Paractinoplanes brasiliensis: one gene and its partner. Each later gene encodes a partner of the first gene's protein in a complex. Links are inferred from orthologs where the notes say so. Each region holds a gene or a part of one and is shown on either strand. Other genes may lie near its edges. The genes, in order: tig and rpsG.

The links.
Region 2: the proteins of tig (region 1) and rpsG are in contact, whole or in part, in a crystal structure (PDB 3GTY), measured with the Thermotoga maritima proteins. The link is inferred for Paractinoplanes brasiliensis from one-to-one orthologs. Residues at the interface, in WP_004081061.1 of Thermotoga maritima: Glu122, Val124, Val129, Leu130, Tyr133, Glu188, Gly259, Ile262, Tyr263, Glu266, Ser270, Glu273, Gln274, Glu277, Arg308, Gln311, Ile312, Ser315, Tyr316, Glu325, Arg329, Arg336, Leu363, Phe366, Trp367, Arg373, Leu377, Arg381, Leu384, Glu387; in WP_004081843.1 of Thermotoga maritima: Lys34, Lys52, Lys55, Glu59, Arg62, Gln63, Glu66, Asn67, Lys69, Val71, Arg95, Ala109, Lys110, Lys111, Gly112, Arg113, Pro114, Glu117, Glu121, Ile124, Ala125, Tyr127, Asn128, Asn129, Thr130, Gly131, Lys135, Asp139, Arg142, Met143.

What each region holds. Positions count from the first base shown.
Region 1 is NZ_SNWR01000001.1:2,111,740-2,125,361, reverse strand. Bases 7,050-9,919 are described here. They hold tig (trigger factor), read left to right. Parts: upstream 7,050-7,744; coding sequence 7,745-9,094; downstream 9,095-9,919. Other genes in these bases: C8E87_RS09205 (ATP-dependent Clp protease proteolytic subunit), read left to right, coding at 9,283-9,912; C8E87_RS09225 (MarR family winged helix-turn-helix transcriptional regulator), read right to left, coding at 7,050-7,377. Outside these bases: C8E87_RS09260 (AtzH-like domain-containing protein), read right to left, coding at 1-56; C8E87_RS09255 (regulator), read right to left, coding at 120-1,706; C8E87_RS09250 (cysteine hydrolase family protein), read right to left, coding at 1,703-2,368; biuH (biuret amidohydrolase), read right to left, coding at 2,372-3,064; atzF (allophanate hydrolase), read right to left, coding at 3,061-4,662; C8E87_RS09235 (GntR family transcriptional regulator), read left to right, coding at 4,860-5,495; C8E87_RS09230 (MBL fold metallo-hydrolase), read left to right, coding at 6,191-6,835; more of C8E87_RS09225, read right to left, coding at 6,949-7,049; C8E87_RS09200 (ATP-dependent Clp protease proteolytic subunit), read left to right, coding at 9,924-10,580; ATP-dependent Clp protease ATP-binding subunit ClpX, read left to right, coding at 10,790-12,079; C8E87_RS09190 (PadR family transcriptional regulator), read right to left, coding at 12,186-12,761; C8E87_RS09185 (nuclear transport factor 2 family protein), read left to right, coding at 12,834-13,193; C8E87_RS09180 (hypothetical protein), read left to right, coding at 13,190-13,622. UniProt on the Bacillus subtilis protein: Involved in protein export. Acts as a chaperone by maintaining the newly synthesized protein in an open conformation. Functions as a peptidyl-prolyl cis-trans isomerase.
Region 2 is NZ_SNWR01000001.1:2,758,459-2,773,608, reverse strand. What follows is about bases 320-3,151. They hold rpsG (30S ribosomal protein S7), read left to right. Parts: upstream 320-1,416; coding sequence 1,417-1,887; downstream 1,888-3,151. Other genes in these bases: fusA (elongation factor G), read left to right, coding at 1,972-3,151; rpsL (30S ribosomal protein S12), read left to right, coding at 1,041-1,415; C8E87_RS12355 (hypothetical protein), read left to right, coding at 320-630. Also shown: C8E87_RS12360 (hypothetical protein), read left to right, coding at 1-126; more of C8E87_RS12355, read left to right, coding at 169-319; more of fusA, read left to right, coding at 3,152-4,068; tuf (elongation factor Tu), read left to right, coding at 4,200-5,393; rpsJ (30S ribosomal protein S10), read left to right, coding at 5,720-6,028; rplC (50S ribosomal protein L3), read left to right, coding at 6,042-6,695; rplD (50S ribosomal protein L4), read left to right, coding at 6,692-7,342; rplW (50S ribosomal protein L23), read left to right, coding at 7,339-7,641; rplB (50S ribosomal protein L2), read left to right, coding at 7,656-8,495; rpsS (30S ribosomal protein S19), read left to right, coding at 8,509-8,790; rplV (50S ribosomal protein L22), read left to right, coding at 8,822-9,286; rpsC (30S ribosomal protein S3), read left to right, coding at 9,286-10,143; rplP (50S ribosomal protein L16), read left to right, coding at 10,147-10,572; rpmC (50S ribosomal protein L29), read left to right, coding at 10,572-10,805; rpsQ (30S ribosomal protein S17), read left to right, coding at 10,802-11,077; rplN (50S ribosomal protein L14), read left to right, coding at 11,171-11,539; and 9 more genes.

The DNA of each region.
Region 1 (13,622 bases):
TTACTGACCAGGGCTTTCTCGTACGCCTCGAAGGCCGCGGCCACCTCGTGCTGCATCTCGCTCCTGTCGTCGGTGCGGTGGCGGCCCGGCTCGGCAACGCCGGACCGCCACGCTGATATCTAGGCCGCCTTGACCGGGACGCCACCCTCCGGCGCCTCGGTGAAGAGGTTCCCCTCGAGCTCGTCCCCGCCGGGTTCACGCGGCGCCGGCTTGCTCAGCGCGAACAGCACGCACACCGCCGCGAGGAACAGGTAACCCAGCGACACCTGCCCGTCCGCGTTCCACTGCACCTTCTCGGCGTGGATCAGGCCGATGAAGCTGAGCACCGCCCCCGAGCCCGCGAAGACCGCCGCGTGCCAGAAGCGTTTGTCGATGATGAAGGCGACGATCGCGCCGAGCACCAGGCCGGCCAGGATCGCCCCCTCACCGAGCGTCTTCAGCCCGTCGTAGACCACGCCCGCGCCGGCCAGCGCGCCGATCCCCACCTCGGAGGCTGTCGTGCCCGCGGCGGCCAGCGCGTTGTCCATCTGCCCGGTCGCCCACTGCGCGATGTTCGGGATGAGGGCCGCGACCACCGCCGCCGCGTGCGCCCGGGGTGTCGCCTGGAACGCCTGGGCGCCGATCAGCAACCCGATGTAGAGCAGGATCGGCACGATCGCCGGGGTCGGGAAGATCGCGCCGAGCAGCCCGAACAACCCGAAGAAGCAGAGCAGGGCGATCACGATCCCGGTCGCCATCGAATAGCCCGTACGGCCGCCGGCCCCCTTCCAGCCCGGGTGCCCGACATAGACGGCGGGTGGGAACGGCGACCCGAGGCAGGAGCCGATCACCGCGCCGGCGCCGTCGGCCAGCAGCACGCTGCGCAGGTTGTACCGGTCGCCCGCGGTGGCCGCGCTCTCCACGTTGGTCATCGCCTCGGTGAAGTTGTAGACGCCGAGCGGGATGGCCGTGGCCAGCAGCGGCGCCATGTCGCCCAGCCCGTCGACCAGCAGGTCGAGCTTGAGGTGCGGGAAGGCGAACGCGATGTCCCGCGCGGCCGCTGTCACGTCGGGCACCGACATGGCCCCGCCGGCCCAGCCGATCGCGGTGCCGACCAGCAGCGCGGCCAGCCCGATGGGGAAGTTCCAGGGCAGCTTGATGTCGGTGAGCAGGCCGATCAGCAGCAGCGCGAACACCGGCAGCGCGATCCAGGCGTAGTTCCACATGGTCGCGGCCGGGTTCATCGAGATGAACGTGATCGAGATGCCGGCCAGGGTGCCGAGCAGCGCGGCCCGCGGGGTGTACTTGCGGATGTACGGGCCCACGAACGCGCCGATCAGCACGATCACGCCGATGATGAACGCCCATGCGATGCCGGCCGTCCACGCCTGCACCGGGTTCCCGGTGCTCAGATAGATCGGCAGCATGATCACGAAGATCACGATGAACATGTGCGGCACGCTCGGCCCGTACGGCAGCGCCGTCACGTCGGAGCGGCCCTCGCGCGCGGCCAGCCGCCGGGCCAGGAACGTGTAGTAGACGTTGCCGGCGACCAGAGCGATGCCGAGCGCGGGCAGGATCACGCCGAAGACGTCCGAGGCCGGCATCCGGATGACGCCGATGCACAGCGCGGTCAGCGTGAGCACGTTGACCAGCACGTTGACGCCGAAACCGAAGAAAGCGTTGGTGTCCCCGCGCACCCAGTACGGGGTAGAGGTCGTCGTCATTTCTGCTCCTGCGACGAGAGGGCGGCCAAGAGAGTGGGGGAGTCGGCGACCCAGCCGAAGATCCCGCCCTGGGCGGCGATCATCTGCAGGCCGACGCGCTGGAATTCCGGGAAGTACGAGCCGACGCAGTCGGACAGGACGAGACAGTCGTAGCCGCGGTCGTTCGCCTCGCGGACCGTGGTGTGCACGCAGACCTCGGTCGTGACCCCCGTGACGACCAATTTCGTGACGCCGAGCTTCTCGAGGATCTCGGCCAGTTCGGTGGCGTAGAAGGCGCCCTTGCCCGGCTTGTCGACGACGATCTCGCCCTCGGCCGGCGCCAGCTCGTCGACGATGTCGTGGCCGTACTCCCCGCGTACGAGGATCCGGCCGAAGGCGCCTTTCTCCCCGATGCCCCCGCGCGCCAGCTTGGAGGGCGGGCAGTCGGACAGGTCGGGCAGATGCCCCTCGCGCGTGTGAATGATCGGCAGGCCCGCCGCTCGCCAGGCCGCCAGCAGGGCGCTCAGCGGCTCGATCGTGCGGCTGAGCTGGGACACGTCGTTGCCCAGGCTCTCGCCGAAGCCGCCCGGCAACAGGAAGTCGCGCTGCATGTCGATGACGAGCAGGGCGGTTTCCGCTGGTTCGAAGGTGAAAGGGTTCGGTAGTGCGTTGATGGAAGGCATCGGTCAGACCTCCGTTGCCGCGATCACGTCGTCCGAGGTGGCGACGCAGCCGAAGACGCCGCCCTGCATGGTGACCATGTGCAGCGCGGCGGTGTGGTTGGACGGGTCGGTGGCTCCGGTGCAGTCGCTGAGGATCAGGCACTCGTAGCCGCGGTCGTTGGCCTCGCGCATGGTGGTGTGCACGCAGACGTCAGTGGTGATCCCGGTCAGGATCAGGTGCGTGATGCCGTGCGTACGCAGCACGAGGTCGAGGTTGGTGGCGTAGAACGCGCCCTTGCCCGGCTTGTCGACGATCACCTCACCGGCCATCGGCGCGACCTCGGGCACGATCTCCCAGCCCGGCTCGCCCTTGATCAGGATCCGGCCGCAGGGCCCGTCGCTGCCGATCTCGGCCCCGATCCGCGCCGAGCGCCAGCGCTTGTTGGGCGGCAGGTCGGACAGGTCGGGGTCATGGCCCTCGCGCGTGTGGATCACGAGCATGCCGTTCTTCCGGGCGTGGTCGAGCAGCCGGGCGGTGGCCGGCAGCCCGGCCCGGGTCAGTTCGATGTCGTAACCCATCGAGTCGACGTATCCGCCCTTGCCGCAGAAGTCGGTCTGCCAGTCGATGCAGAGCAGCGCCGTCTTGGACACGGGCACCGAGCCGTCGTACGGCCAGAGGTAGGGGTTCGCTTTCACCGGGCCGATGCGTGCGGTCATGAGCGCTGTCCTTCCGAGCGGTAGTTCCGCCAGCCGCCGCCGGCGGTGATGTCGGGAGCGTCGGTCACCGCGTACGCCTCGCAGAGGAACCCGGTGACCTCGGTGCCGTCCTGCAGGGCGACGCGACCCAGCGACAGGGGCGCCGCGATGCCGGTCAGGAACCCGCCGACCTGCGCGACGGGCAGTTGCCAGAGCTCGACCTCGATGGCGGCTCCGCCCTCGCCGCGCACCAGGCCCGGCGCGCCCGAGGGCAGCAGGTGCAGGCGGTAACAGGGCGCCGTGCGGGTGACGCCGAGCAGGGTGGCGCCGCGTTCGAGCAGTTCGTGGTTGCGCGGCTCGCCGCTGAGGTGCAGCCCGGCGACGGCGAGCGTCATGGTGTCGTTCTTGGTTCTCTCCCACTGCGACGCGGCGAGCAGCGCCAGCGTGTCGTCGCTGAAGGCCGGCCCGAACAGGGTGATCGAGGCGGGCCGCCCGTCCTCGGTGAACCCGTGCGGGACGGTCACCGCGGCCATGTCGAGCAGGTTCGCGAACTGGGTGTACCGGCCCAGGATGAGATTGCGCCCGATCGGGTCCTCGGCGATCTCGGCGTGCGTCCAGGTCGTGCCGATCGTCGGCAGCACAAGCACGTCGACCTGCTCCCACATGCGGTCGGCCGCGTGCTTGAGCTCCTGCAACCGGTGCTGGGCCCGGAACGCGTCGGCCGCCGTGAACCCGCGACCGGTCTCCAGCACGGCCCGCGTCACCGGCAGCACCGACTCGGGGTGCGCGGCCAGGAAGTCACCGAGGTCGGCCAGCCGCTCGGCCACCCACGGACCCCGATAGAGCAGGTCACCGGCCTCCAGCAGCGGTCCGATGTCGACAGCGGCATCCCCGCCGAACCGCGCGAAGGCCTTCTCCTGCCCCGCGTCGGAGAAAAAATCAAGCGTTTCCGGTACGCCGACACGGGGCCGGGCGATCAGCGGCCGGTTCCCTTCCCGCGACCACGGATCCTCCCGTACGCGTCCCCGCGCGACCCGCGTCACCCGTTCGGCCGTCGTCACGTCGCGGGCGAACACCGAGACGCAGTCCAGCGAGCGGCAGGCCGGCACCACCCCGAGCGTGCTCAGAAGCCCACGCGTCGGCTTGACCCCCACGATCCCGTTGAGCGCCGCCGGCACCCGCCCCGACCCCGCCGTGTCGGTGCCGAGCGAGAACGCCACGGTCCCGTCCGCCACCGCCACAGCCGACCCGGAACTGGACCCGCCCGAGATGAGCCCGCCGCCGAAAACACTTTCCGGATTCCCGTACGGGGATCTCGCGCCGGTCAGTCCCGTGGCGAACTGGTCCAGGTTGGTCTTGCCGACCACGACCGCTCCCGCGTCGACCAGCCGCTGTACGACCGGGGCGTTCCGATCAGGGGTGTACGCGAAGTCCGGGCAGCCCGCCGTGGTCGGCAGCCCTGCCACGTCGATGTTGTCCTTCACCGCGAACGGCATCCCCGCCAGCGGCAGCCCCGGATCGACCGCCGCGGCACGTTCCCGCAGCTCGTCCGGGCCGACCAGCGAGATCCACACCCCGTCGGCCGCCCGCGCCCGCTCCACCACCGCATCGACATCCACATCGTCGATTGTCGACAATTCTGTTTCGCCCAAGGCGACGCTTTGTAACGGCCCGATTTCGCCCCGCTCACCAATCCGCCCGGCCCGCCCCTCGCTTGGCCGCCCTTCCCCCGGCTTTCCTCGTCTCGACCTGGGCTTTGCTCGACGCGCTGGGCCGGGGCGGCGGGCGGGTTGGGGCGTGCTGGCACACTTCAGGCGTGAGCAACGGGGAGCTGCGGTCGTACAGCCTCGTGGAGCTTGCCGTCGAGCGGCTCAGCCACGAGATCCTGAGCGGGCGCGCCGAGCCAGGGGAACGGCTCGTCGAGGAGCAGCTCACCCGGCGGCTCGGCATCAGCCGGGCGCCGCTGCGGGAAGCCATGCGGCTGCTCGCCCAGCAGGGCCTCGTCGAGCACATTCCGCGGCGCGGCGCCCGGGTGGCCACGCTCTCGGCCGACGACGTGCGCGAGCTCTACGACGTCCGTGACGTCTTGGAGCGGCATGCCGTCGCGACCATGCCGGCCAACCCCGACCTGACGGCGTTACGGGCGGCGCTGGAGGTGATGCGCAAAGCCACCGAGGCCGACGACCGCCTGGAACTGGCCAACGCGCACCGCCGGTTCCACACCGAGGTGGTGGCCCTCGGCGGCAACCGCCAGCTGGCCGACCTGTACGGCTCGGTGCTGGTGCGCATCCAGCTCTACATGGCCGTCAACATGCGCCGCGAGGCCGAAGCAGCCCGCGCCGAGGACGGCGTCCTCCGCCACGAACGCCTCTTCGCCGCCGTCTCCGCCAACGACGCCGCGGAGATCCTCGCCGCGTTGAGCAGTCACGGCGCCCGGACCTACCTCAGCTGAACGCGTCGCCCTGAGTGACGGCAAGTTACCCACACGGTGTGATTTAAGGGTCCGCTAATAGACGCTCATCTACACACAGGCTAGTTTTTCGGGCGGGTATCTGGACTGAATCCACTCCAGAAGCTCCCGGCCGCGGCACCACCGGCCGAGACGCGCGGCGCCGGGTGGCGGCCCGGCGCCGCGCCCCCGGCGCTCCAGCGTGCCCCGCGGTTCGCCTGCGCTTCTTGAGTGTGGCCCGCGGTTCGCCCGCGCCTCTTTCGGCGCGTCCTTGCGCTGCGCCCACATCCCCTTCCGGCCTGCCCCGCGTGTCACTTGCCAGCGCTTCCAGTGCATCTCCCCGGTGCCGTCCAGCCGGCTTCCCGGCCGCCCGAGGACGAACACGCCGCACCCCCGCTCGCGGGCGCTCGTGTGGTCGGGCCCCTGCCCGCACCCCGCCTCACCCGGCGGCGTCAGATGTGGACTCGCCTCACCCGTCGGCCGCCACGTTCTGTGGCGGCGCTCTTCTGCCGGACCACCGGGTAACGTCCCGGCGCTCGCGCTACGGCCGTGACCCACCGGCCACGTCGCGAGGAACCCCGAGGACTGGCCGCTTGCGGTTGCCGGTCTCGACGAGGCGTACGGAGGAAGGGTTGGCTCGTCGTTTCTACAACATAGCTGTACAGTTCTGCTGTGCAAGTACAGCGGAAGGAATAACGATGCGGCTCACGAAGCACGCCCACGCCACGGTTGTCATCGAGGACGCCGGGCAGCGGATCCTGATCGACCCGGGCACCTTCACGCCGGATGCCGCGGAACTGCTCGCCTCGGCGACGAGCGTGCTGGTCACTCACGAACACTTCGACCACTTCGCCGTCGATGATGTTCGAGCGGCCCTCGCTGCCCGCCCTGACCTGCGAGTTTGGGGTCCCGCGCCGGTGGCGGCGGCGCTCGGGGAAACCGGCGACGGACGCGTGGCGACCGTGACCAGCGGCGACGTCCTGGACGTGGCCGGCATCGAGGTGCGTGTCTTCGGCGGCGACCACGCCCAGATCCACGACGGCATCACGGTCCCGCACAACGTGGGCTACCTCGTCGGTGGACGCGTGTTCCACCCGGGGGATTCCTACGCGGTGCCGCCGGCGCCGGTGGACACGTTGCTCGTGCCGGCCGGCGGTCCGTGGGTGAAGGTCGGGGAGGCCATCGACTTCATCGCGGCTGTCGCGCCGCGCCGGACCGTGCAGATTCACGACGTCATGCTGAGCGAGATCGGCCGTGCGTCGACCGCGATGTTCCTGGGCGAGAAGGGGCTCACCGGAACGCCGATGCTCGTGCTCGGATCCGGCGAATCCGTCGAGATCTGACCCGCTTGCTCCTCGCCGGCCGGCCCGCTACCCGTCGCTGCGGCTTGTTTCGCGCGGGCCGCCGTTCCTGGCCGTTGGTCGTGGTTTCTCGCCGATGCCGGCGGCTGCTTCCGTCATCCGCCGGACGACAAGCGGTCGAGCAGGGTCGGCACGGCGTTGAGCATCTCGCGCTCGGCGGGAGTCAACCGTGTCCCGATCGCCTCGGCGACCCACTGGCGGCGCGCGAGCCGATTGGCCTCCAGCGCGGCGGTTCCGGCCTCGGTGAGGGTGATGAGGAAGGCCCGGCGATCATCCGGACTGGCCTCGCGCCCCACCAGGCCCAGCGCTTCGAGTTCCGCGACTGTCCGGCTCATGCTCTGGTGTTTCACGCCGCGGTGGGCGGCCAGTTGAGCGATCGTCTGGGGACCCTCGCGTTGCAGGGTGCTGAGCGTCTCGGCCCGGGTCGGCGGCAGGGTGTCGGCCTGTGTACGGACACGGCGAACGAAACGGCCGACAGATTGCCGGAGCCGCTCGGCGATCTCCTCGTCCGGATCCGATGCCATCGGCTCAATCTACAGCGACGCTGTGGATGTGGGCGCTGAGCAGCGCCATGTGGAGCGGGCGACGAGAATCGAACTCGCGTAATCAGTTTGGAAGACTGAGGCTCTACCATTGAGCTACGCCCGCGTAAACCCCGCCCTGAGGCGGGGTCGCCGGGGATAGCTTACTTAATCAACTCCCGCCGACGCGAACCGGATACGCCACGAGGTGACTCCAGCGCACGCGGGCGGAAGCGGACCGCATACACTGGCCGTCGCCACGGGGTGTGGCGCAGCTTGGTAGCGCACTCGCTTTGGGAGCGAGGGGCCGTGGGTTCAAATCCCGCCACCCCGACTGATACCAACTGTCGCAGCAACAAGGAGTACGCCTGTGAAGAGCACCGTCGAGACTCTGAGCCCGACCAGGGTGAAGCTCGCCATCGAGGTGCCGTTCGACGAGCTCAAGCCGAGCCTGCAGAAGGCGTACCGGGAGATCGGCGCGCAGGTGCAGGTGCCGGGCTTCCGTCGCGGCAAGATCCCGGCAGCGGTCATCGACCAGCGTGTCGGGCGTGGCGCGGTCCTGAACGAGGCGGTTCAGGAAGCGATCCCGCAGCAGATCCTGGCCGCCGTGCGTGAGCACGACGTGAAGACGCTGGGTCGTCCCGAGGTCGAGATCACCGAGTTCGCCGACAACGAGCCGTTGAGGTTCACGGCCGAGGTCGACGTCCGGCCCGAGATCACCGTGCCCGACCTGAAGACCATTTCGGTGACGGTTCCGGCGGTCGAGATCGGCGACAACGAGATCGACGAGCAGATCAACGGCCTGCGTGAGCGTTTCGCCACGCTGAAGACCGTCGACCGGCCGGCCGCCGAGGGCGACTACGTGCAGCTCGACCTGAAGGCGACGGTCGACGGCCAGGAGGTTCCGGGCGGCTCGGCGACCAACATCTCGCACGAGGTGGGCAGCAAGCAGCTGCTCCCGGGTCTCGACGAGGTGCTGGTGGGCCTGGTCGCGGACGCCGATGCCCAGTTCACCACGCAGCTGGTGGGTGGCGATTTCGCGGGGCGGGACGCCGAGGTCGAGGTCAAGGTCCGCAGCGTCAAGGACAAGCAGCTGCCCGAGGTCGACGACGACTTCGCGCAGATGGCCAGCGAGTTCGACACGCTGGAGGAGCTGCGTAACGACCTGCGCGAGCGGCTGACCAAGGTCAAGAAGGTCGAGCAGATCTACGCGGCCCGTGACGAGGCGCTCAAGCAGCTGGTCGAGGCGGCCGACATCCCGGCGCCCGAGGGCGTCGTGAAGGACGAGGTCGAGGGCCGCAAGCAGGCCATGACCGACCAGCTGGAGCGGATCGGCGCGACCCTGCAGGACTACCTGACCTCGGAGGACAAGACCGAGGAGCAGATCGACCAGGAGCTGACCGAGGCCGCCGTCGAGGGCGTCCGCATTCAGCTGCTGCTCGACACGATCGCCGACGCCGAGGACGTTCAGGTCTCCGACGACGAGTTCGGTCACGAGATCGTGCACCGGGCGCAGCGGGCGCAGATGCAGCCGCAGCAGTACTACGACCAGCTCGTGCAGTCGGGCGCGGCGGCCGCCGTGTTCGGCGACGTGCGCCGTGGCAAGGCACTGGCCTCGGTCATGGAGCAGGTCGAGATGAAGGACTCCGAGGGCACGGTCCTCACGCTCGACGACCTGCGGGCCGCCTCCGAGGACGACCACACCGGCCACAACCACTGAATCTCCGGACCGCGATCGCCTCCCGGGGCGATCGCGGTCTTTTGGTTTTCCTGGAGCGCCCTGCGCTGTCAGCGAACACCTGCCCGAGCGGGAAGCTGATGCGCAATCGACCGGTTAGGTTGGTCGTACGACGGACAACTTGCCGGCCGCGGACACCGGGCCGGCACAGTCAGCTGTGAAGGGCTGCCATGACCGATCTTCATCTTCCCGCGAGCCCCGCGCTGCGCGGTGAATCCCTCAGTGGCAACCTCGACGACTCGGTCTTCAACCGCCTGCTGCGTGAGCGCATCATCTTCCTCGGCAGCGAGGTGACCGACTCGGTGGCCAACCGCATCTGCGCTCAGCTGCTGCTGCTTTCCGCCGAGGACCCCGAGCGCGACATTCACCTCTGGATCAACTCGCCCGGTGGCTCGGTCTACTCGGGCATGGCGATCTACGACACCATGCAGTTCATCGATAACGACGTGCAGACCGTAGCCATGGGTATGGCCGCGTCGATGGGACAGCTGCTGCTCTGCGCCGGCGCCCCCGGCAAGCGCTTCTCGCTGCCGCACGCGCGGATCATGATGCACCAGCCCTCGGGCGGCATGGGCGGCACGGCCGCCGACATCGCCATCCAGGCCGAGCAGATGCTGTACACCAAGCGCATGTTCCAGGAGCGAGTCGCCTTCCACACCGGGCAGACTCAGGAGCAGATCGAGCGTGACTCCGACCGTGACCGCTGGTTCACGGCGGAGGAAGCCAAGGACTACGGCTTCATCGACAAGGTGATCACCGGGGCCATGCAGGTCTCCGACGGCGCCGGAACGCTGAACTGAGGAGCTGAACAATGACTGACCTGACCTTGCCCTCCGGGTTCGCGCCGGTGCACAACCGCTACGTGCTGCCCTCCTTCGTCGAGCGTTCCTCGAACGGGATGATGAAGGAGACGAACCCGTACAACAAGATGTTCGAGGACCGGATCATCTTCCTCGGCGTGCAGGTGGACGACGCGTCGGCCAACGACGTGATGGCCCAGCTGCTCACGCTGGAGAGCTCGGATCCCGACCGCGACATCCTCATGTACATCAACTCGCCGGGCGGCTCCTTCACCGCCATGACGGCGATCTACGACACGATGCAGTACGTCCGCCCCGACATCTCGACGGTCTGCCTGGGGCAGGCGGCCAGCGCGGCCGCCGTCCTGCTGGCCGGCGGCACGGCGGGCAAGCGGATGGCCCTGCCGCACTCGCGGGTTCTGATCCACCAGCCGGCCACCGAGGGTGGCTACGGCCAGGGGTCGGACATCGAGATCCAGGCCCGCGAGATCCTCCGCATGCGTACGCAGATGGAGGAGATGATCTCGCGTCACTCCGGCCGCACGCCGGAGCAGGTCCGCAAGGACGTCGATCGCGACAAGATCATGACGGCCGAGGAGGCCAAGGAGTACGGTCTGGTCGACGTCGTGCTCGCGAGCCGCAAGAAGAGCCTGCAGTCGGTGGGCTGAGGCATCATGTCGGGGGCCGGCCGGGCGCAATAAACTGGCCGACCCCTGACACGCCCGTTTTGGGGGGTCGGAGAACGGCACCTTTGCGGGTAACGTCGAGCATGCAGCCTCAGTTACGCGGTTCCGCAGACGATGAGATGGCAACGAGGCAATCAGTCCTCGTGATCAGGGCCGGTGTGAGTCGGCCGATGAGCTCAAGGAGAACGTAGGTGGCACGGATCGGCGACGGCGGCGACCTACTGAAGTGCTCCTTCTGTGGGAAGTCGCAGAAGCAGGTCAAGAAGCTCATCGCGGGCCCTGGGGTCTACATCTGCGACGAGTGCATCGACCTCTGCAACGAGATCATCGAGGAAGAGCTGGCCGAGACCGGCGAGGTGAAGTGGGAAGAGCTTCCCAAGCCGATGGAGATCTGCCAGTTCCTTGACCAGTACGTGGTGGGTCAGGAACAGGCGAAGAAGGCGCTCTCGGTCGCCGTCTACAACCACTACAAGCGGATTCAGGCCGAGTCGAGCGGCGCTCCCGGTGCGGGCAGCGACGTCGAGGTGGCCAAGTCCAACATCATGCTCATCGGCCCCACCGGCTGCGGCAAGACTCACCTGGCGCAGACGTTGGCCCGCATGCTCAACGTGCCGTTCGCGATCGCGGACGCCACGGCGCTCACCGAGGCCGGCTATGTGGGCGAGGATGTCGAGAACATCCTGCTCAAGCTCATCCAGGCCGCCGATTACGACGTGAAACGCGCCGAGCAGGGAATCATCTACATCGACGAGGTCGACAAGATCGCCCGCAAGAGCGAGAACCCGTCGATCACCCGGGACGTCTCCGGTGAGGGTGTCCAGCAGGCGTTGCTGAAGATCCTCGAGGGTACGGTGGCAAACGTTCCGCCGCAGGGCGGCCGTAAGCACCCGCATCAGGAGTTCATCCAGATCGACACCACCAACGTGCTGTTCATCGTGGGTGGCGCGTTCGCCGGGCTGGACCGCATCATCGAGTCCCGCGTCGGTCATGGCGGTGTCGGCTTCGGCGCTCACCTGCGGTCGATCTCCGAGCGGAACACCGATGACATCTTCAGCCGGGTGATGCCCGAGGACATGCTGAAGTTCGGCCTGATCCCCGAGTTCATCGGTCGTCTGCCCGTCATCACCACGGTGCGTAACCTCGACCGCGAGGCTCTGATCAAGATCTTGACCGAGCCGCGGAACGCGTACGTGAAGCAGTACCAGCGTCTCTTCGAGCTGGACGGCGTCGAGCTGGAGTTCGACTACGGCGCGCTCGAGGCCATCGCCGACCAGGCCATGCTGCGCGGCACGGGCGCCCGCGGTCTCCGCGCGATCATGGAGGAAGTGTTGCTCTCCGTGATGTACGAGGTGCCCAGCAACCCCGACGCCGCTCGTGTGGTCATCACGCGCGAGGTCGTGCTGGAAAACGTGAACCCGACGATCGTCCCGCGCGAGTTCGTGGGCCGCCGGCGCCGCGAGCGCGAGGAAAAGTCGGCCTGACCCATCCCGTACGCGGGTGTGTCGTCACCAGACGCACCCGCGCGCGTGGCATATGGTCCGACCCGCGCTACGCCGCGGTGATCGCCGGCCCAGCCGTGCCACGTGATCACTCGGCCTCGGGCTGCGCTTTCTGCCGCCGGGTGAGCGTCTCGATCACCGTGGCCGCCCAGCGGATGTTCAACTGCTCGTACATCCGCCCGGCCATGAGCGTGAGGTACGGGCCCACTTCGTCGCTGTCGCGCAGGTATTCGTCTTCGCTGCGCCCGTCGAGCAGTCGATCCCGCAGTTGGTCGTAGCGGGCCAGCTTCTCCCTCGATCGGGTTTCTCGCGCCCGCGCCGCCTCGACGAGGGTGGCCGGTTCACCGGTCCGGTCGGCGGCTTGCAGCTTGACGAGCAGTTCGTCGCGCATGGCCGGGGGCTTGGACGGCCGGCGCCCGAATGCGCGCAGTTCGTCGAGTCCTTTTTCCGTCATGGTGAACACACGTTTGTTGGGCCGCCGGGTTTGTTCGACGACGCGCGCCTCGACCAGACCGTCCCGCTCGAGCCGTTCCAGGTCCCGGTACAGCTGCTGGGGCGTGGCCGTCCAGTAGTCCGCGACCGCCACGTCGAACCGCTTGGCCAACTCGTACCCGGACGCCTCGCCCTGAGACAGGGCGGCCAGCAAGGCATGGCGCAGTGACATCTGGACTTCCTTCCGCGCGGCCAGTTAAGTTAATCCGCACCTAATCAATTTGTTGAGTATAGGGGCCGCGCCGTGCACCCGTTCCGAGCCGCCATCGAGTCCCGTGACGTGGAGGCCGCCCTGGCTCTCCTGCACGAGGACGTCGTCTTCCGAAGCCCAGTCGTCTACACCCCCTACCGCGGCCGCTTTGCCGTGGCCCCGATCCTCCGTGCCGTGATCCACGTCTTCGAGGACTTCGAATACACCCACGAGCTCGACGACGCCCCGTCCCACGCGCTCCTCTTCAAGGCCCGCATAGGCGACAAGCACCTCGAAGGCTGCGACTTCCTCCACGCCGGCCCCGACGGCCAGATCACCGAGTTCACCGTGATGATCCGCCCCCTGAAGGGCATCCAGGCCCTTGCCGAAGCCATGCAGTCCCGCCTGACATGACCACCGTCAGCGAGATCGACCCGGCGCCTGCGCTCGTGACCCTTGCTGACCTCACCCCCGTCCACTACCGCGAGTCCTTCACCCTCCCCATCACGTCGCCGTCCTCGGCCCTCCCCATCACGTCGCCGTCCTCGGCCAGCCCCATCACGTCGACGTCCGGGGTGGGCCCGGCGCGCACAGCCGAGCAGTGGGCCCGCCTCGTCCTCGAGCGCGCCCCCTGGAAAGCTCGAGCCCAGATGCTGACCGCCTGGACCCTCCTGGGCATCCCGCTCGCTCCGCCGTGGTCACGCACTCAGGTGCTGGGCTGGCGCATCGTCCGCAACACGCCGGCCGCGATCGTCCTCGAGTCCCGCGCCGCCCTCGGCATCACCGCACGTCTGGTCTTCCATACCTCCGGAACGCACCTGACACAGGTGATGTTGGTCCGCT
Region 2 (15,150 bases), 660 kb from region 1 along the record:
CGGGGCCGTCGGCTGGCCTGGGCGGGCATAGTGCTGGCGCTCACGTCACTGGTCATCGCGTCGATCGCCGGCCTGCTGCACCTGGCCGGCCCGGCGGGCGCCGACTTCTCGCCAGGCACCGACTGAGGCGGGGTGCGGCCGGTCCCGTACGGGTGACATGCTCTTGTCATGACGGTCCCGCCCTCGCCCTACCAGCAGGCCGTGCCCCCGCCGCCGCCCTCGGGCCGCTGGCGCCCGGAACGGGTCGACGTGCTCCCGGGCACCGAGTTCAGCCTGGTCCAGCTGCGGGTCGAGCCGATCACCTCGGGCCTGGCCATCGGTTCGCTGATCGCCGGGATCGGGTCGATCCTGGCTGCACTGCTCGTGCTCTGCTTCGGCGTGGCCGGTTCGGCGGCCGGCTGGGGCGGCTGGGTCTCGGGCGCCTTCACACTGCTCAGCGTGCTGGTGGGCGGGGGAGCGATCGCGCTCGGCGCGGTGGCCCGCCGACAGATCCGCACGTCCGGCCAGACCGGGCAGGTGCGGTTCACCGGCGCCGGCCTGGGGATGTCGGGGATTGTCTGCGGCGCGTGTGGCGCGGGAATTGCTCTGCTGTCTCTTGCGTTGACTCTGGTGTTGCAGATCTCGGCTTGAGCCACGCTGTTCACCTGCCGATACGGCACCGCGGCGTTGCTGCCGCAGGGCACCCGGTACACTTGCATCGGAGATATCCGTCGCGCGATCCCAGTGCTCATTTTGACCTGGGTGCTCGGGGTGGGTAATCTTTCCCTTCGTGCCCGGGCTTGCCCGGGCAACTCGTGCGTGCGCCCGAGTCCGCGTCAAGCGACTCGGCGGCGCTACGCCGAGCCGGCACCCCCCTCGGGGTGTCGACCAAGACAAGACCCGGTGCGCGTTGACAGACGCGCGGCGGGACCGTGAGCCGGACGACACGCCCGACCGCGGGTGCCGGACAGTCCTCCCGGGCGGGGGGATTGACCAGCACATAGGCAGACTCAAGACGGTGCGGCCGCCTAGGAAGCGGCCGAAGGGAGCGGAGAAACCCGGTGCCCACGATCCAGCAGCTGGTCCGAAAGGGCCGTCAGGCTAAAACGAGCAAGACCAAGACGCCGGCGCTGAAGGGTAGCCCTCAGCGGCGCGGCGTGTGCACGCGCGTGTACACCACCACCCCCAAGAAGCCGAACTCTGCGCTGCGCAAGGTCGCTCGTGTGAAGCTCAGCAGCCAGATCGAGGTGACGGCGTACATCCCCGGCGTCGGCCACAACCTGCAGGAGCACTCGATCGTGCTCGTGCGTGGCGGCCGTGTGAAGGACCTGCCGGGCGTCCGCTACAAGATCGTCCGTGGTTCGCTGGACACCCAGGGTGTCCGCAACCGCAAGCAGGCTCGCAGCCGTTACGGCGCGAAGAAGGAGAAGAGCTGACATGCCGCGCAAGGGCCCCGCTCCGCGCCACCCAGTGGTCGCGGACCCGGTTTACAACTCGCCGCTGGTGACCCAGCTGGTCAACAAGATCCTGGTCGGCGGCAAGCGTCAGCTCGCTGAGCGCATCGTGTACGGAGCCCTCGAGGGCTGCCGTGAGAAGAACGGCACCGACCCCGTGGTCACGCTCAAGCGCGCCATGGACAACGTCAAGCCGACCCTCGAGGTCCGCAGCCGCCGCGTCGGTGGCGCGACCTACCAGGTTCCGGTCGAGGTCCGCACGCCGCGTCAGACCACCCTCGGTCTGCGCTGGCTGGTCCAGTACTCCAAGGCCCGCCGCGAGAAGACCATGATCGAGCGCCTCCAGAACGAGCTGCTCGACGCCAGCAATGGCCTCGGCGCTGCTGTCAAGCGGCGCGAGGACACCCACAAGATGGCGGAGTCCAACAAGGCCTTCGCGCACTACCGCTGGTAAGACCCGCTCGGCCCGGCAGCCGCCGGGCCGCGGTGCAAGTCGTACCGGTCCACGAGACGACGACGAAGAAAAGTAGGGATTGAAGTGGCCGCCGCAGACGCGCTCGCCAACGTACGCAACATCGGCATCATGGCGCACATCGATGCTGGTAAGACCACGACTACTGAGCGAATCCTCTTCTACACCGGCATCACGTACAAGATCGGTGAAGTCCACGATGGCGCCGCCACCATGGACTGGATGGAGCAGGAGCAGGAGCGCGGTATCACGATCACTTCCGCCGCCACCAAGTGCGAGTGGAAGGGCCACACGATCCAGATCATCGACACGCCCGGCCACGTCGACTTCACGGTCGAGGTGGAGCGGTCGCTGCGTGTGCTGGACGGTGCGGTGGCGGTCTACGACGGCGTGGCCGGCGTGGAGCCCCAGACCGAGAACGTGTGGCGCCAGGCGGACAAGTACCACGTCCCCCGGATGTGCTTCGTCAACAAGCTCGACCGGACCGGCGCCGACTTCTTCCGCTGCGTGCAGATGATGATCGACCGGCTGAACGCCACCCCCCTGGTTCTGCAGATCCCGATCGGGCTCGAGGGCGACCACATCGGCGTCGTCGACCTGGTCGAGATGCGTGCCCTCACCTGGCGCGGCGAGACCCAGAAGGGCGAGGACTACGCGATCGAGGAGATTCCGGCCGACCTGGCCGACTCCGCGGCCGAGTGGCGCGAGAAGCTGATCGAGACCCTGGCCGATGTCGACGACGCGGTCATGGAGAAGTACCTCGAGGGCGAGGAGCTCTCGGTGGGCGAGATCAAGGCCGCCATCCGGCGTGCCACGATCGCCAGCAAGGCCAACCCGGTGCTGTGCGGCTCGGCGTTCAAGAACAAGGGCGTTCAGCCCATGCTCGACGCCGTGGTCGACTACCTGCCGTCGCCGCTGGACATCCCGGCCATCGAGGGCACCGCGACCGACGGTGAGACCCCGATCCAGCGCAAGCCGTCGAACTCCGAGCCGTTCTCCGGCCTGGCGTTCAAGATCCAGACGGACAAGCACCTCGGCAAGCTCACGTACGTCCGGGTCTACTCCGGCACGCTCGACTCCGGTTCCCAGGTGGTCAACTCCACCAAGGACCGCAAGGAGCGGATCGGCAAGATCTACCAGATGCACGCGAACAAGCGTGAGGAGCGCGCCACCGCGCAGGCCGGCGACATCATCGCCGTCCAGGGTCTCAAGCAGACCACGACCGGTGACACGCTCAGCGACCCGGCGAACCCGGTCATCCTGGAGTCGATGACCTTCCCGGAGCCGGTCATCCAGGTCGCCATCGAGCCGAAGACCAAGTCGGACCAGGAGAAGCTGGGCACCGCGATCCAGCGTCTGGCCGAGGAGGACCCGACCTTCCGCGTCTTCAACGACGAGGAGACCGGGCAGACGATCATCGCCGGCATGGGCGAGCTCCACCTGGACATCCTGGTGGACCGCATGCGCCGCGAGTTCAACGTCGAGGCGAACATCGGTAAGCCGCAGGTGGCGTACCGTGAGACGATCCGCGGCACCGTGGAGAAGTACACGTACGTCCACAAGAAGCAGACCGGTGGCTCCGGCCAGTACGCGAAGGTCGTCGTCACGATCGAGCCGCTGCCGCTCCAGGCGGACGGCCCGACCTACGAGTTCGTCAACGCCGTGACCGGTGGCCGCATCCCCAAGGAGTTCATCCCCTCGGTGGACGCGGGCGCGCAGGACTCCCTGCAGTACGGCGTTCTCGCGGGCTACCCGCTGGTCGGCGTGAAGTTCACGCTGGTCGACGGTCAGTACCACGAGGTCGACTCGTCCGAGATGGCGTTCAAGATCGCCGGTTCGATGGCAATGAAGGAGGCGGCTCGCAAGGCCGACCCCGCGCTGCTCGAGCCGATGATGTCCGTCGAGGTCACGACGCCCGAGGACAACATGGGCGACGTGATCGGCGACCTCAACTCCCGCCGTGGCATCATCCAGTCGATGGAGGAGCGCTCCGGCGCCCGCGTCGTCAAGGCTCTGGTGCCGCTGTCGGAGATGTTCGGCTACGTCGGCGACCTGCGGTCCAAGACCGCCGGCCGGGCCAGCTACAGCATGCAGTTCGACTCCTACGCCGAGGTCCCGCAGGGCGTCGCGAAGGAGATCATCGCCAAGGCAACAGGTGCCTGATACCTGCGCTTGATCGATGAGGCGCGTGCGGTCCGTCGAGGGCCGCACGCGCACGAGCAGTCGACAGAGTCCCCATCGCCTTATCGGGCGTGCCGGGCGCAAGTAATTCCACAGTCCACAGGAGGACACAAGTGGCGAAGGCGAAGTTCGAGCGGACTAAGCCGCACGTCAACATCGGCACCATTGGTCACATCGACCACGGTAAGACGACGCTGACTGCGGCCATCACGAAGGTCCTGCACGACGAGTACCCGGACCTCAACCCGTACACCCCGTTCGACGAGATCGACAAGGCGCCGGAGGAGAAGGCCCGCGGCATCACGATCTCGATCGCACACGTCGAGTACCAGACCGCGGCGCGGCACTACGCGCACGTGGACTGCCCCGGCCACGCTGACTACATCAAGAACATGATCACCGGTGCCGCCCAGATGGACGGCGCGATCCTGGTGGTCGCCGCGACCGACGGCCCGATGCCGCAGACCAAGGAGCACGTGCTCCTGGCCCGCCAGGTCGGCGTTCCGTACATCGTCGTCGCCCTGAACAAGAGCGACATGGTGGACGACGAGGAGCTGCTCGAGCTCGTCGAGCTCGAGGTCCGCGAGCTGCTCAGCACCTACGAGTTCCCGGGTGACGACCTGCCGGTCGTGCGGGTCTCGGCGCTCAAGGCGCTCGAGGGTGACAAGGAGTGGACCGGCAAGCTCCTCGAGCTGATGAACGCGGTCGACACCGCGATCCCGCAGCCCGAGCGCGAGACCGAGAAGCCGTTCCTCATGCCCATCGAGGACGTCTTCACGATCACCGGCCGCGGCACCGTGGTCACGGGTCGCGCCGAGCGCGGCATCCTCAAGCCGAACGAGGAGGTCGAGATCGTCGGCATCCGCGAGAAGTCGACGAAGACCGTCTGCACCGGCATCGAGATGTTCCGCAAGCTGCTCGACGAGGCCCGCGCGGGCGAGAACGTCGGTCTGCTGCTCCGCGGTATCAAGCGCGAGGACGTCGAGCGCGGCATGGTCGTTGTGAAGCCGGGCACCACGACTCCCCACACGGAGTTCGAGGGCCAGGTCTACATCCTCTCGAAGGAGGAGGGCGGCCGTCACACGCCGTTCTTCCAGAACTACCGCCCGCAGTTCTACTTCCGCACCACGGACGTCACCGGCGTCGTCACGCTGCCCGAGGGCACCGAGATGGTCATGCCGGGCGACTCCACCAGCATGTCGGTCAAGCTGATCCAGCCGATCGCCATGGAGCAGGGCCTGAAGTTCGCGATCCGTGAGGGTGGCCGCACCGTCGGCGCCGGCACGGTCACGAAGATCAACGCCTAGGGGCCGCTGACCCCGATTAGCATTGCCGGCCTCAATCCGGCATACTAGTCAGGTTGCGTCCGAGCGGGGTGGTCAGCTGCCTTGTGCAGGTGACCACCCTCGCCGGGTGTCTGGGTGTGTTTACGAGCCACCCGTTCGGGCTGTGAAGAGCCCGGGGCACCTCAAGATCCCCGCGATCTGGATAGCTGCTGTGCGCAGTTCTCTGAGGTACAACGCGACACGCCCGACCGCGGGGGTCGGACAACGCAGGATCAACGGTCCTGCGGGCATGCGAGAGCCACCGCTCTCGCACGTAGCGGCATCGAGAGAAGGAAACAGAAGCCACCATGGCGGGACAGAAGATCCGCATCCGGCTCAAGGCCTATGACCACGAGGTCGTCGACTCCTCGGCTCGGAAGATCGTCGAGACGGTGACGCGTACCGGGGCGCAGGTTGCTGGCCCGGTGCCGCTGCCCACGGAGATCAACCGTTTCTGCGTCATCCGCTCGCCGCACAAGTACAAGGACTCGCGCGAGCACTTCGAGATGCGCACGCACAAGCGGCTGATCGACATCATCGACCCGACTCCCAAGACGGTCGACTCGCTCATGCGCCTCGACCTGCCGGCTGGCGTCGACATCGAGATCAAGCTGTAGGGATCTGCGACTGATGGACAGGCAAGTTAAGGGGATCCTGGGCGCCAAGCTCGGCATGACCCAGGTCTGGGACAACAACAAAGTCGTCCCGGTGACCGTGGTGCAGGCCGGCCCTTGCGTCGTGACCCAGGTCCGCACAGATGAGAAGGACGGCTACGCCGCCGTCCAGCTGGCGTACGGTGCGATCGACCCTCGGAAGGTCAACAAGCCCGAGGGCGGCCACTTCGCGAAGGCCGGTGTCTCGCCCCGGCGGCACGTCGTCGAGCTCCGCACGACCGATGCCGGCGAGTACGAGCTCGGTCAGGAGGTGACGGTTGACACGTTCGCCGTCGGCACCTCGATCGACGTCACGGGCAAGACCCGCGGTAAGGGTTACGCCGGTGTCATGAAGCGGCACGGCTTCCACGGTCTCAAGAGCAGCCACGGTGTCGAGCGCAAGCACCGCTCGCCCGGCTCCATCGGCGCCTGCGCGACCCCGGGTCGCGTCTTCAAGGGCGTCCGGATGGCCGGTCGCATGGGTAGCCAGCGCTTCACCGTGCAGAACCTCACCGTGCAGGCGGTCGACACCGAGAACAACCTGATCCTGGTCAAGGGCGCTGTGCCCGGACCCAAGGGCGCGCTCGTTCTCGTCCGCACCGCGGCGAAGAAGAAGGGCGGCGCCAAGTGAGCTCGGTTGACGTGATCAACGTTGAGGGCAACAAGGCCGGCTCGGTCGAGCTGCCGGACTCGGTGTTCGACGTCCAGGCCAACATCCCGCTGATGCACCAGGTCGTCGTGGCCCAGCTCGCCGCCGCCCGTCAGGGCACGGCCAAGGCCAAGACCCGCGGCGAGGTCGCCGGTGGCGGCAAGAAGCCGTACAAGCAGAAGGGCACCGGTCGCGCCCGCCAGGGCTCGATCCGCGCGCCGCAGTTCACCGGTGGTGGCGTCGTGCACGGTCCCGTGCCGCGCGACTACTCGCAGCGGACCCCCAAGAAGATGAAGGCCGCCGCCCTGCGTGGGGCCCTCTCGGACCGGGCCCGCGACGGCCGCGTGCACGTGGTCGAGGCGTTCGTCAGCGGCGACAAGCCGTCGACCAAGGCCGCGATCGCCACGCTGCGCAAGGCCACCGAGTCCACCAAGGTCCTGGTCGTGCTGAGCAGCACCGACGAGCTGAACTGGCTCTCGCTGCGCAACGAGGCGACCGTGCACCTGCTCGAGGCCGGCCAGCTCAACACGTACGACGTGCTGGTGGCCGACGAGGTGGTCTTCACCAAGGACGCGCTCGACGAGTTCCTGGGCGCTGCTCCGGCGACCGCCGAGGGGGAGAACAAGTGAGCACCATCGCCGACCCGCGCGACATCATCATCAAGCCGGTCGTCTCCGAGAAGAGCTACAGCGTTCTCGACCAGAACTGGTACACGTTCCTCGTGCACCCGGACGCGAACAAGACCGAGATCAAGATCGCGATCCAGCAGATCTTCAACGTCCGCGTGCTGACGGTGAACACCGCGAACCGCGAGGGCAAGCGTAAGCGCACCCGCACCGGCTTCGGTCAGCGCAAGGCGACCAAGCGCGCGATGGTCAAGCTGGCTGACGGCGACCGTATCGAGGCCTTCGGCGGCCCGGTCAGCTAAGGGGTTTGTGAACAATGGCTATCCGTAAGTACAAGCCGACCACGCCGGGCCGTCGCGGCTCGAGCGTCGCCGACTTCGCCGAGCTCACCCGGTCCACCCCGGAGAAGTCTCTGCTGGTTCCGCTGCCCAAGAAGGGTGGTCGCAACGTCCACGGCCGCATCACCACGCGGCACCAGGGCGGCGGCCACAAGCGGCAGTACCGGCTGATCGACTTCAAGCGGGTCGACAAGGACGGCGTGCCGGCCAAGGTCGCTCACATCGAGTACGACCCGAACCGCACCTCCCGCATCGCACTGCTGCACTACGCCGACGGCGAGAAGCGCTACATCCTCGCGCCGAAGGACCTGAAGCAGGGCGACCGCGTCGAGAGCGGCCCGGGCGCGGACATCAAGCCGGGGAACAACCTTCCCCTGCGCAACATCCCGGTCGGTACGACGGTCCACGGTGTGGAGCTTCGTCCCGGCGGTGGCGCCAAGCTGGCCCGTTCGGCCGGTGTCGGTATCCAGCTGCTCGGCCGTGAGGGCGCGTACGCCACGCTGCGTATGCCCTCCGGTGAGATCCGGCGGGTCGACATCCGTTGCCGCGCCACGGTCGGCGAGATCGGCAATGCCGAACAGTCGAACATCAACTGGGGCAAGGCCGGCCGCATGCGCTGGAAGGGCAAGCGCCCGACCGTCCGCGGTGTCGCCATGAACCCGATCGACCACCCGCACGGTGGTGGTGAGGGCAAGACCTCCGGTGGTCGCCACCCGGTCAACCCGGCTGGTAAGCCCGAGGGCCGTACCCGCCGCAAGGGCCAGGAGAGCGACAAGCTGATCGTTCGCCGCCGCTACGCCACCCGCAAGCGCGGGTAACGGGAGTTAGAAGATGCCACGCAGCCTGAAGAAGGGCCCGTTCGTCGACGACCACCTGATCAAGAAGGTGGAAGTCCAGAACGAGAAGAACTCGAAGAACGTCATCAAGACCTGGTCGCGGCGCTCGACGATCATCCCCGACATGCTCGGGCACACGATCGCCGTGCACGACGGGCGCAAGCACGTCCCGGTGTTCATCACCGAGGCCATGGTCGGTCACAAGCTCGGGGAGTTCGCTCTGACCCGCACGTTCAAGGGTCACGAGAAGGACGACCGCAAGAGCCGTCGTCGCTAGTCAGTCCACGGACAAGAAAGGGGTCACAGCGATGCCAACGAAGAACGACGCTCCGGCTCTGCCGGGTAGTCGCGCGGTTGCGAAGCACGTCCGCATCTCGCCGAACAAGGCACGCCGTGTGGTCAACCTCGTCCGCGGTCTGCCCGCGAAGGAGGCTCTGACCGTGCTGCAGTTCGCGCCGCAGGCCGCGAGCGAGCAGGTCTACAAGGTGCTCGCGAGCGCTATCGCGAACGCGGAGAACAACGAGCGGCTCGACCCGGACGCGCTCCTGGTCAGCGAGGCGTTCGTCGACGAGGGCCCGACGCTCAAGCGGTTCCGTCCGCGGGCGCAGGGCCGGGCGTATCGGATCCGCAAGCGCACCAGCCACATCACGATCGCCGTCGAGGCGGTCCAGGTCGCCCGGCCGGCCAAGAAGGCTGCCGCGGCGAAGAAGGCGACGCCGGCCAAGAAGGCTGAGCCGGCCGCCGAGACCCAGACGACGGAGGAGTCCGAGTAATGGGCCAGAAAGTTCACCCCACCGGATTCCGCCTCGGTATCTCGACCGACTGGAAGTCCCGGTGGTTCGCCGACAAGCTCTACAAGGACTACATCGGCGAGGACGTCAAGATCCGCCGCATGATGTCCAAGGGCCTCGAGCGTGCCGGCATCTCCAAGGTGGACATCGAGCGGACCCGTGACCGGGTCCGGGTCGACATCCACACCGCCCGGCCGGGCATCGTCATCGGCCGTAAGGGCGCGGAGGCCGACCGGATCCGCGGCGAGCTCGAGAAGCTCACCGGCAAGCAGGTCCAGCTCAACATCCTCGAGGTGAAGAGCCCGGAGTCGGACGCTCAGCTGGTGGCGCAGGGCGTCGCCGAGCAGCTGTCCTCCCGGGTGAGCTTCCGCCGGGCGATGCGCAAGGCCATGCAGTCGGCGATGAAGAACCCGGTCTGCAAGGGCATCCGGGTGCAGGTCTCCGGCCGCCTCGGCGGCGCGGAGATGAGCCGCACGGAGTTCTACCGTGAGGGTCGCGTTCCGCTGCACACGCTGCGCGCCAACATCGAGTACGGCTTCTTCGAGGCCCGTACGACGTTCGGCCGCATCGGCGTGAAGGTCTGGATCTACAAGGGCGACGCCGTGCCCGGCCGCGAGGCCGTGCAGGAGGCGCCCGCGCGTCCGCGCCGTGACCGTGGTGACCGTCCCGAGCGTCCGCGCCGTGGCCGTTCCGGCTCGTCCGGCACGACCGCGGGTGGCACCGAGGCCGGCCGTGCGGCCGCCCAGGCCCGGACCGGGGACACCCCGACCGGTGAGAACACGAACGACGCCGCGGTTGCCGCGGCTCCGGCGCAGGCCGAAACGCAGCAGGAGGGCTGACAGATGCTGATGCCGCGTAAGCCCCCGAAGGGCTTCCGCAAGCCGCACCACCCGGACCGCCACGGCGCGTCCAAGGGCGGCAACCGGGTCGTCTTCGGCGAGTTCGGTATCCAGGCGCTGGAGCCCGCGTACGTGACCAACCGGCAGATCGAGTCGGCCCGTATCGCGATGACCCGTCACATCAAGCGTGGTGGCAAGGTCTGGATCTCGGTGTTCCCCGACAACGCTCTGACCAAGAAGCCGGCCGAGACCCGCATGGGTTCCGGTAAGGGTTCTCCCGAGTGGTGGGTGGCGAACGTCAAGCCGGGACGCATCCTCTTCGAGATGTCGTTCCCGAACGAGACGATTGCGCGCGAGGCGATGCGCCGCGCGATCCACAAGCTCCCGATGAAGTGCCGCATCGTGACACGCGAAGTGGGTGAAAGCTGATGGCAGCGGGCGTTAAGGCATCCGAGCTGCGCGAACTCTCCGGCGAGGAGCTGGTTTCGCGGCTGCGGGAGGCCAAGGCGGAGCTGTTCAACCTTCGCGTGCAGGGCGCGACCGGCCAGCTCGACAATCACCGTCGGCTGCAGGTGGTCCGCAAGGACATCGCGAAGATCTACACGATCATGCGTGAGCGCGAGCTGGGGCTCTCGGTTGCGCCGGATGAGGTGACAGCATGAGTGACGAGAGCACGGCCACGGTCCGCGCGAACCGCAAGGTGCGCGAGGGTCTCGTGGTCAGCGACAAGATGGACAAGACCGTCGTCGTCGAGGTCGAGGACCGTGTGAAGCACGCCCTCTACGGCAAGGTTCTGCGCCGCACCCGCAAGCTCAAGGTGCACGACGAGCAGAACGCGTGCGGCGTCGGCGACCGGGTTCTGCTCATGGAGACCCGTCCGCTGTCGGCCACCAAGCGGTGGCGTGTCGTGGAGATCCTCGAAAAGGCCAAGTGAGTGCGGCTGGGCCGGCTCATGCCGGCCCAGCCCACCAGCGTTCCGCCAAGCTTCGGTCGCTGACCGGAGAACTGGCAGACATAGGAGACAGACGTGATTCAGCAGGAGTCGCGACTGCGCGTCGCTGACAACACGGGTGCGCGGGAGATCCTGTGCATCCGCGTGCTCGGCGGCTCCGGTCGCCGTTACGCGAGCATCGGCGACGTCATCGTGGCCACGGTCAAGGACGCCATCCCGGGCGCCGGTGTGAAGAAGGGTGACGTCGTCAAGGCGGTCATCGTTCGCACCGCCAAGGAGAAGCGTCGTCCCGACGGCTCGTACATCCGGTTCGACGAGAACGCCGCCGTCATCATCAAGGACGGCGGGGACCCCCGCGGTACCCGCATCTTCGGCCCGGTCGGGCGCGAGCTGCGCGACAAGCGGTTCATGAAGATCATCAGCCTGGCGCCGGAGGTGCTCTGACCGTGAAGATCAAGAAGGGCGACACGGTCGTCGTCATCGCCGGCAAGGACAAGGGCGCCAAGGGCAAGGTCATCGCGGCCTACCCGAGGCAGGACAAGATCCTGGTCGAGGGCGTCAACCGCGTCAAGAAGCACGAACGCATCCGCACCACCCAGCGTGGTTCGAAGACCGGTGGCATCGTCACCCAGGAAGCCCCGATCCACATCTCCAATGTGCAGATCGTGGACGACCAGGGCAAGCCGACGCGCATCGGATACAAGGTCGACGAGAACGGCAACAAGATCCGTATCGCGCGTACGACCGGTAAGGAACTCTGATGACTGCCGCCACCGAGACCAAGACGCTGCCCCGTCTCAAGGACAAGTACCGCAACGAGGTTGTCGCGGGCCTGAAGGAGCAGTACAACTACGCCAACCCCATGCAGATCCCCGGCCTGGTCAAGGTCGTCGTGAACATGGGTGTCGGCGAGGCCGCGCGGGACGCGAAGCTGATCGACGGCGCCGTCCGTGACCTCACCACCATCACCGGTCAGAAGCCGCTGGTGCGGCGGGCGACCAAGTCCATCGCGCAGTTCAAGCTGCGCGAGGGCATGCCGATCGGCGCGAAGGTCACCCTCCGCGGCGACCGGATGTGGGAGTTCCTGGACCGGCTGCTCTCGATCGCGCTGCCGCGTATCCGTGACTTCCGCGGTCTGGACGGTCGCAAGCTCGACGGCCACGGCAACTACACGTTCGGTCTGACCGAGCAGTCGGTGTTCCACGAGATCGACCAGGACCGGATCGATCGTCCGCGGGGCATGGACATCACGGTGGTCACGACCGCCAAGACCGACGACGAGGGCCGGGCGCTGCTCAAGCTCCTGGGCTTCCCGTTCAAGGAGAACTGAGCATGGCCAAGAAGGCGCTGATCATCAAGGCGGCCGCGAAGCCGAAGTTCGCCGTGCGTGCATACACCCGCTGCCAGAAGTGCGGTCGCCCGCACTCGGTCTACCGCAAGTTCGGCCTGTGCCGCGTTTGCGTGCGGGACATGGCTCACCGCGGTGAGCTGCCCGGCGTGTCGAAGGCCTCTTGGTAACCCTTACAGCAACACCGCTTCGCCGTAGGCCCGCCTGCGGGAACCCCGGCGAGAAAGGTTGACGAACACCCATGACGATGACGGACCCGATCGCAGACATGCTGACGCGTCTGCGTAACGCCAACCAGGCGTACCACGACAAGGTGACCATGCCCTTCTCGAAGATCAAGGCGAACATCGCCGAGGTCCTCAAGGCCGAGGGTTACATCGCCTCCTGGACGGCTGAGGAGCCCGAGGAAGGCGCTGTCGGCAAGCGTCTGGTCGTTGAGCTCAAGTACGGCCAGAACCGCGAGCGCAGCCTCGCCGGCATCAAGCGCGTTTCCAAGCCCGGCCTCCGGGTGTACGCCAAGTCCGACGAGCTCCCGCGGGTGCTCGGCGGCCTGGGCGTCGCGATCATTTCGACGTCCCAGGGGCTGCTGACCGACCGGCAGGCCCGCAAGCGGAGCGTTGGCGGGGAAGTCCTCGCCTTCGTCTGGTAACTGGAGACTGAGAAACCATGTCGCGAATCGGACGTAAGTCGATCCCGGTCCCGGCCGGCGTCGATGTCACCATCACGGGCCAGACCATCAAGGTCAAGGGCCCCAAGGGCGAGCTGTCGCACACCGTCTCCGAGCCGATCACGGTCGAGCAGGAGGGTGGCGAGCTGCACGTCAACCGCCCCAATGACGAGCGCAAGGCCAAGGAGCTCCACGGCCTCTCCCGTACCCTGGTCGCCAACATGATCGTCGGCGTCACCGAGGGCTACAAGAAGACGCTGGAGATCAACGGCACCGGTTACCGGGTCACGGCCAAGGGCAAGGACCTCGAGTTCGCCCTGGGCTTCTCGCACCCGGTCAACGTCGTGCCGCCGGCCGGTATCACGTTCTCCGTCGAGAAGCCGACCCAGTTCACGGTCGCGGGCATCGACAAGCAGCTGGTCGGCGAGGTCGCCGCCAACATCCGGAAGATCCGCCCGCCGGAGCCCTACAAGGGCAAGGGCGTGAAGTACCAGGGCGAGGTCATCCGCCGTAAGGCTGGAAAGGCGGGCAAGAAGTGATCGCCGCCGACATTTGGGCGAGGTCATCCGCCGGCCGTAACAAGGCACGAAAGGCAGGTAAGAAGTGACCGCCACGCTGCTCAAGCGTCGCAACGGCGCGGGTGCCGCCGCCAAGCGGGCTGTCGGAAAGGCGCGTCGGCACTTCCGGGTCCGTCGGAACCTTCGCGGTACCGCCGAGCGCCCCCGTCTGGTCGTCACCCGTTCCACGCGGCACATCACCGCGCAGATCATCGACGACCTCAAGGGCCACACGCTGGCCTCGGCCTCGACCCTCGACTCGTCCCTGCGGGGCACCGAGGGTGACAAGAGCGCCCTGGCCGGCAAGGTCGGCTCGCTCCTCGCCGAGCGGGCCAAGGCCGCGGGCGTGTCCAAGGTCGTCTTCGACCGCGGTGGCAACAAGTACGCGGGGCGTATCGCCGCGCTTGCCGATGCCGCTCGCGAAGCCGGACTCGAGTTCTAGGAGGAATTGACCAATGCCTGGTCAGCAGCGCCGAGGCGGCGGGTCCGGCGGTAACACCGAGGGTGGCAACCGCCGGGACAACCGCCGTGAGGGCGGCCGCGGCAACGCGCCCGTCGACAAGACCCCGCATCTCGAGCGGGTCGTCGCGATCAACCGTGTCGCCAAGGTCGTCAAGGGCGGTCGTCGCTTCAGCTTCACCGCTCTGGTGATCGTGGGCGACGGCGACGGCACCGTCGGCATCGGCTACGGAAAGGCCAAGGAGGTGCCCGCGGCCATCGCCAAGGGCGTCGAGGAGGCCAAGAAGCACTTCTTCAAGGTTCCGCGGATCGGCGCCACCATCCCGCACCCGATCACGGGTGAGGCTGCCGCGGGCGTCGTGCTCCTCAAGCCGGCCTCCGCCGGTACCGGCGTCATCGCCGGTGGCCCGGTGCGTGCCGTGCTCGAGTGCGCGGGCATCCACGACGTGCTCTCGAAGAGCCTGGGCTCGTCGAACCCGATCAACATCGTGCACGCGACCGTCGCGGCCCTGCGGGGTCTCGAGTCGCCCGAGCAGGTCGCGTCCCGTCGTGGCCTGCCGGTCGAGGACGTGGCGCCGGCGGCCATGCTGGCGGCGCGTGCGGAAGCGGCGGTGCACTGATGGCGCGTTTGAAGGTCACCCAGATCCGGTCCGAGATCGGCCGTAAGCAGAACCAGCGGGACTCCCTGCGGTCGCTCGGCCTGAAGCGGATCAACGATGTGGTGGTCAAGGAGGACCGTCCCGAGATTCGGGGCATGATCTTCGCCGTGAACCACCTCGTGACTGTTGAGGAGGTCGAGTAATGGCGATCAAGGTCCACCACCTGCGTCCGGCGCCCGGAGCCAAGACCCCCAAGACCCGCGTGGGTCGTGGTGAGGGCTCCAAGGGCAAGACCGCTGGCCGCGGCACCAAGGGCACCGGCGCCCGCAAGAACACCTCGGCGGCGTTCGAGGGTGGGCAGATGCCCCTCCACATGCGTCTGCCGAAGATGAAGGGGCTCAAGAACAAGCCCCGCAACAAGGTCG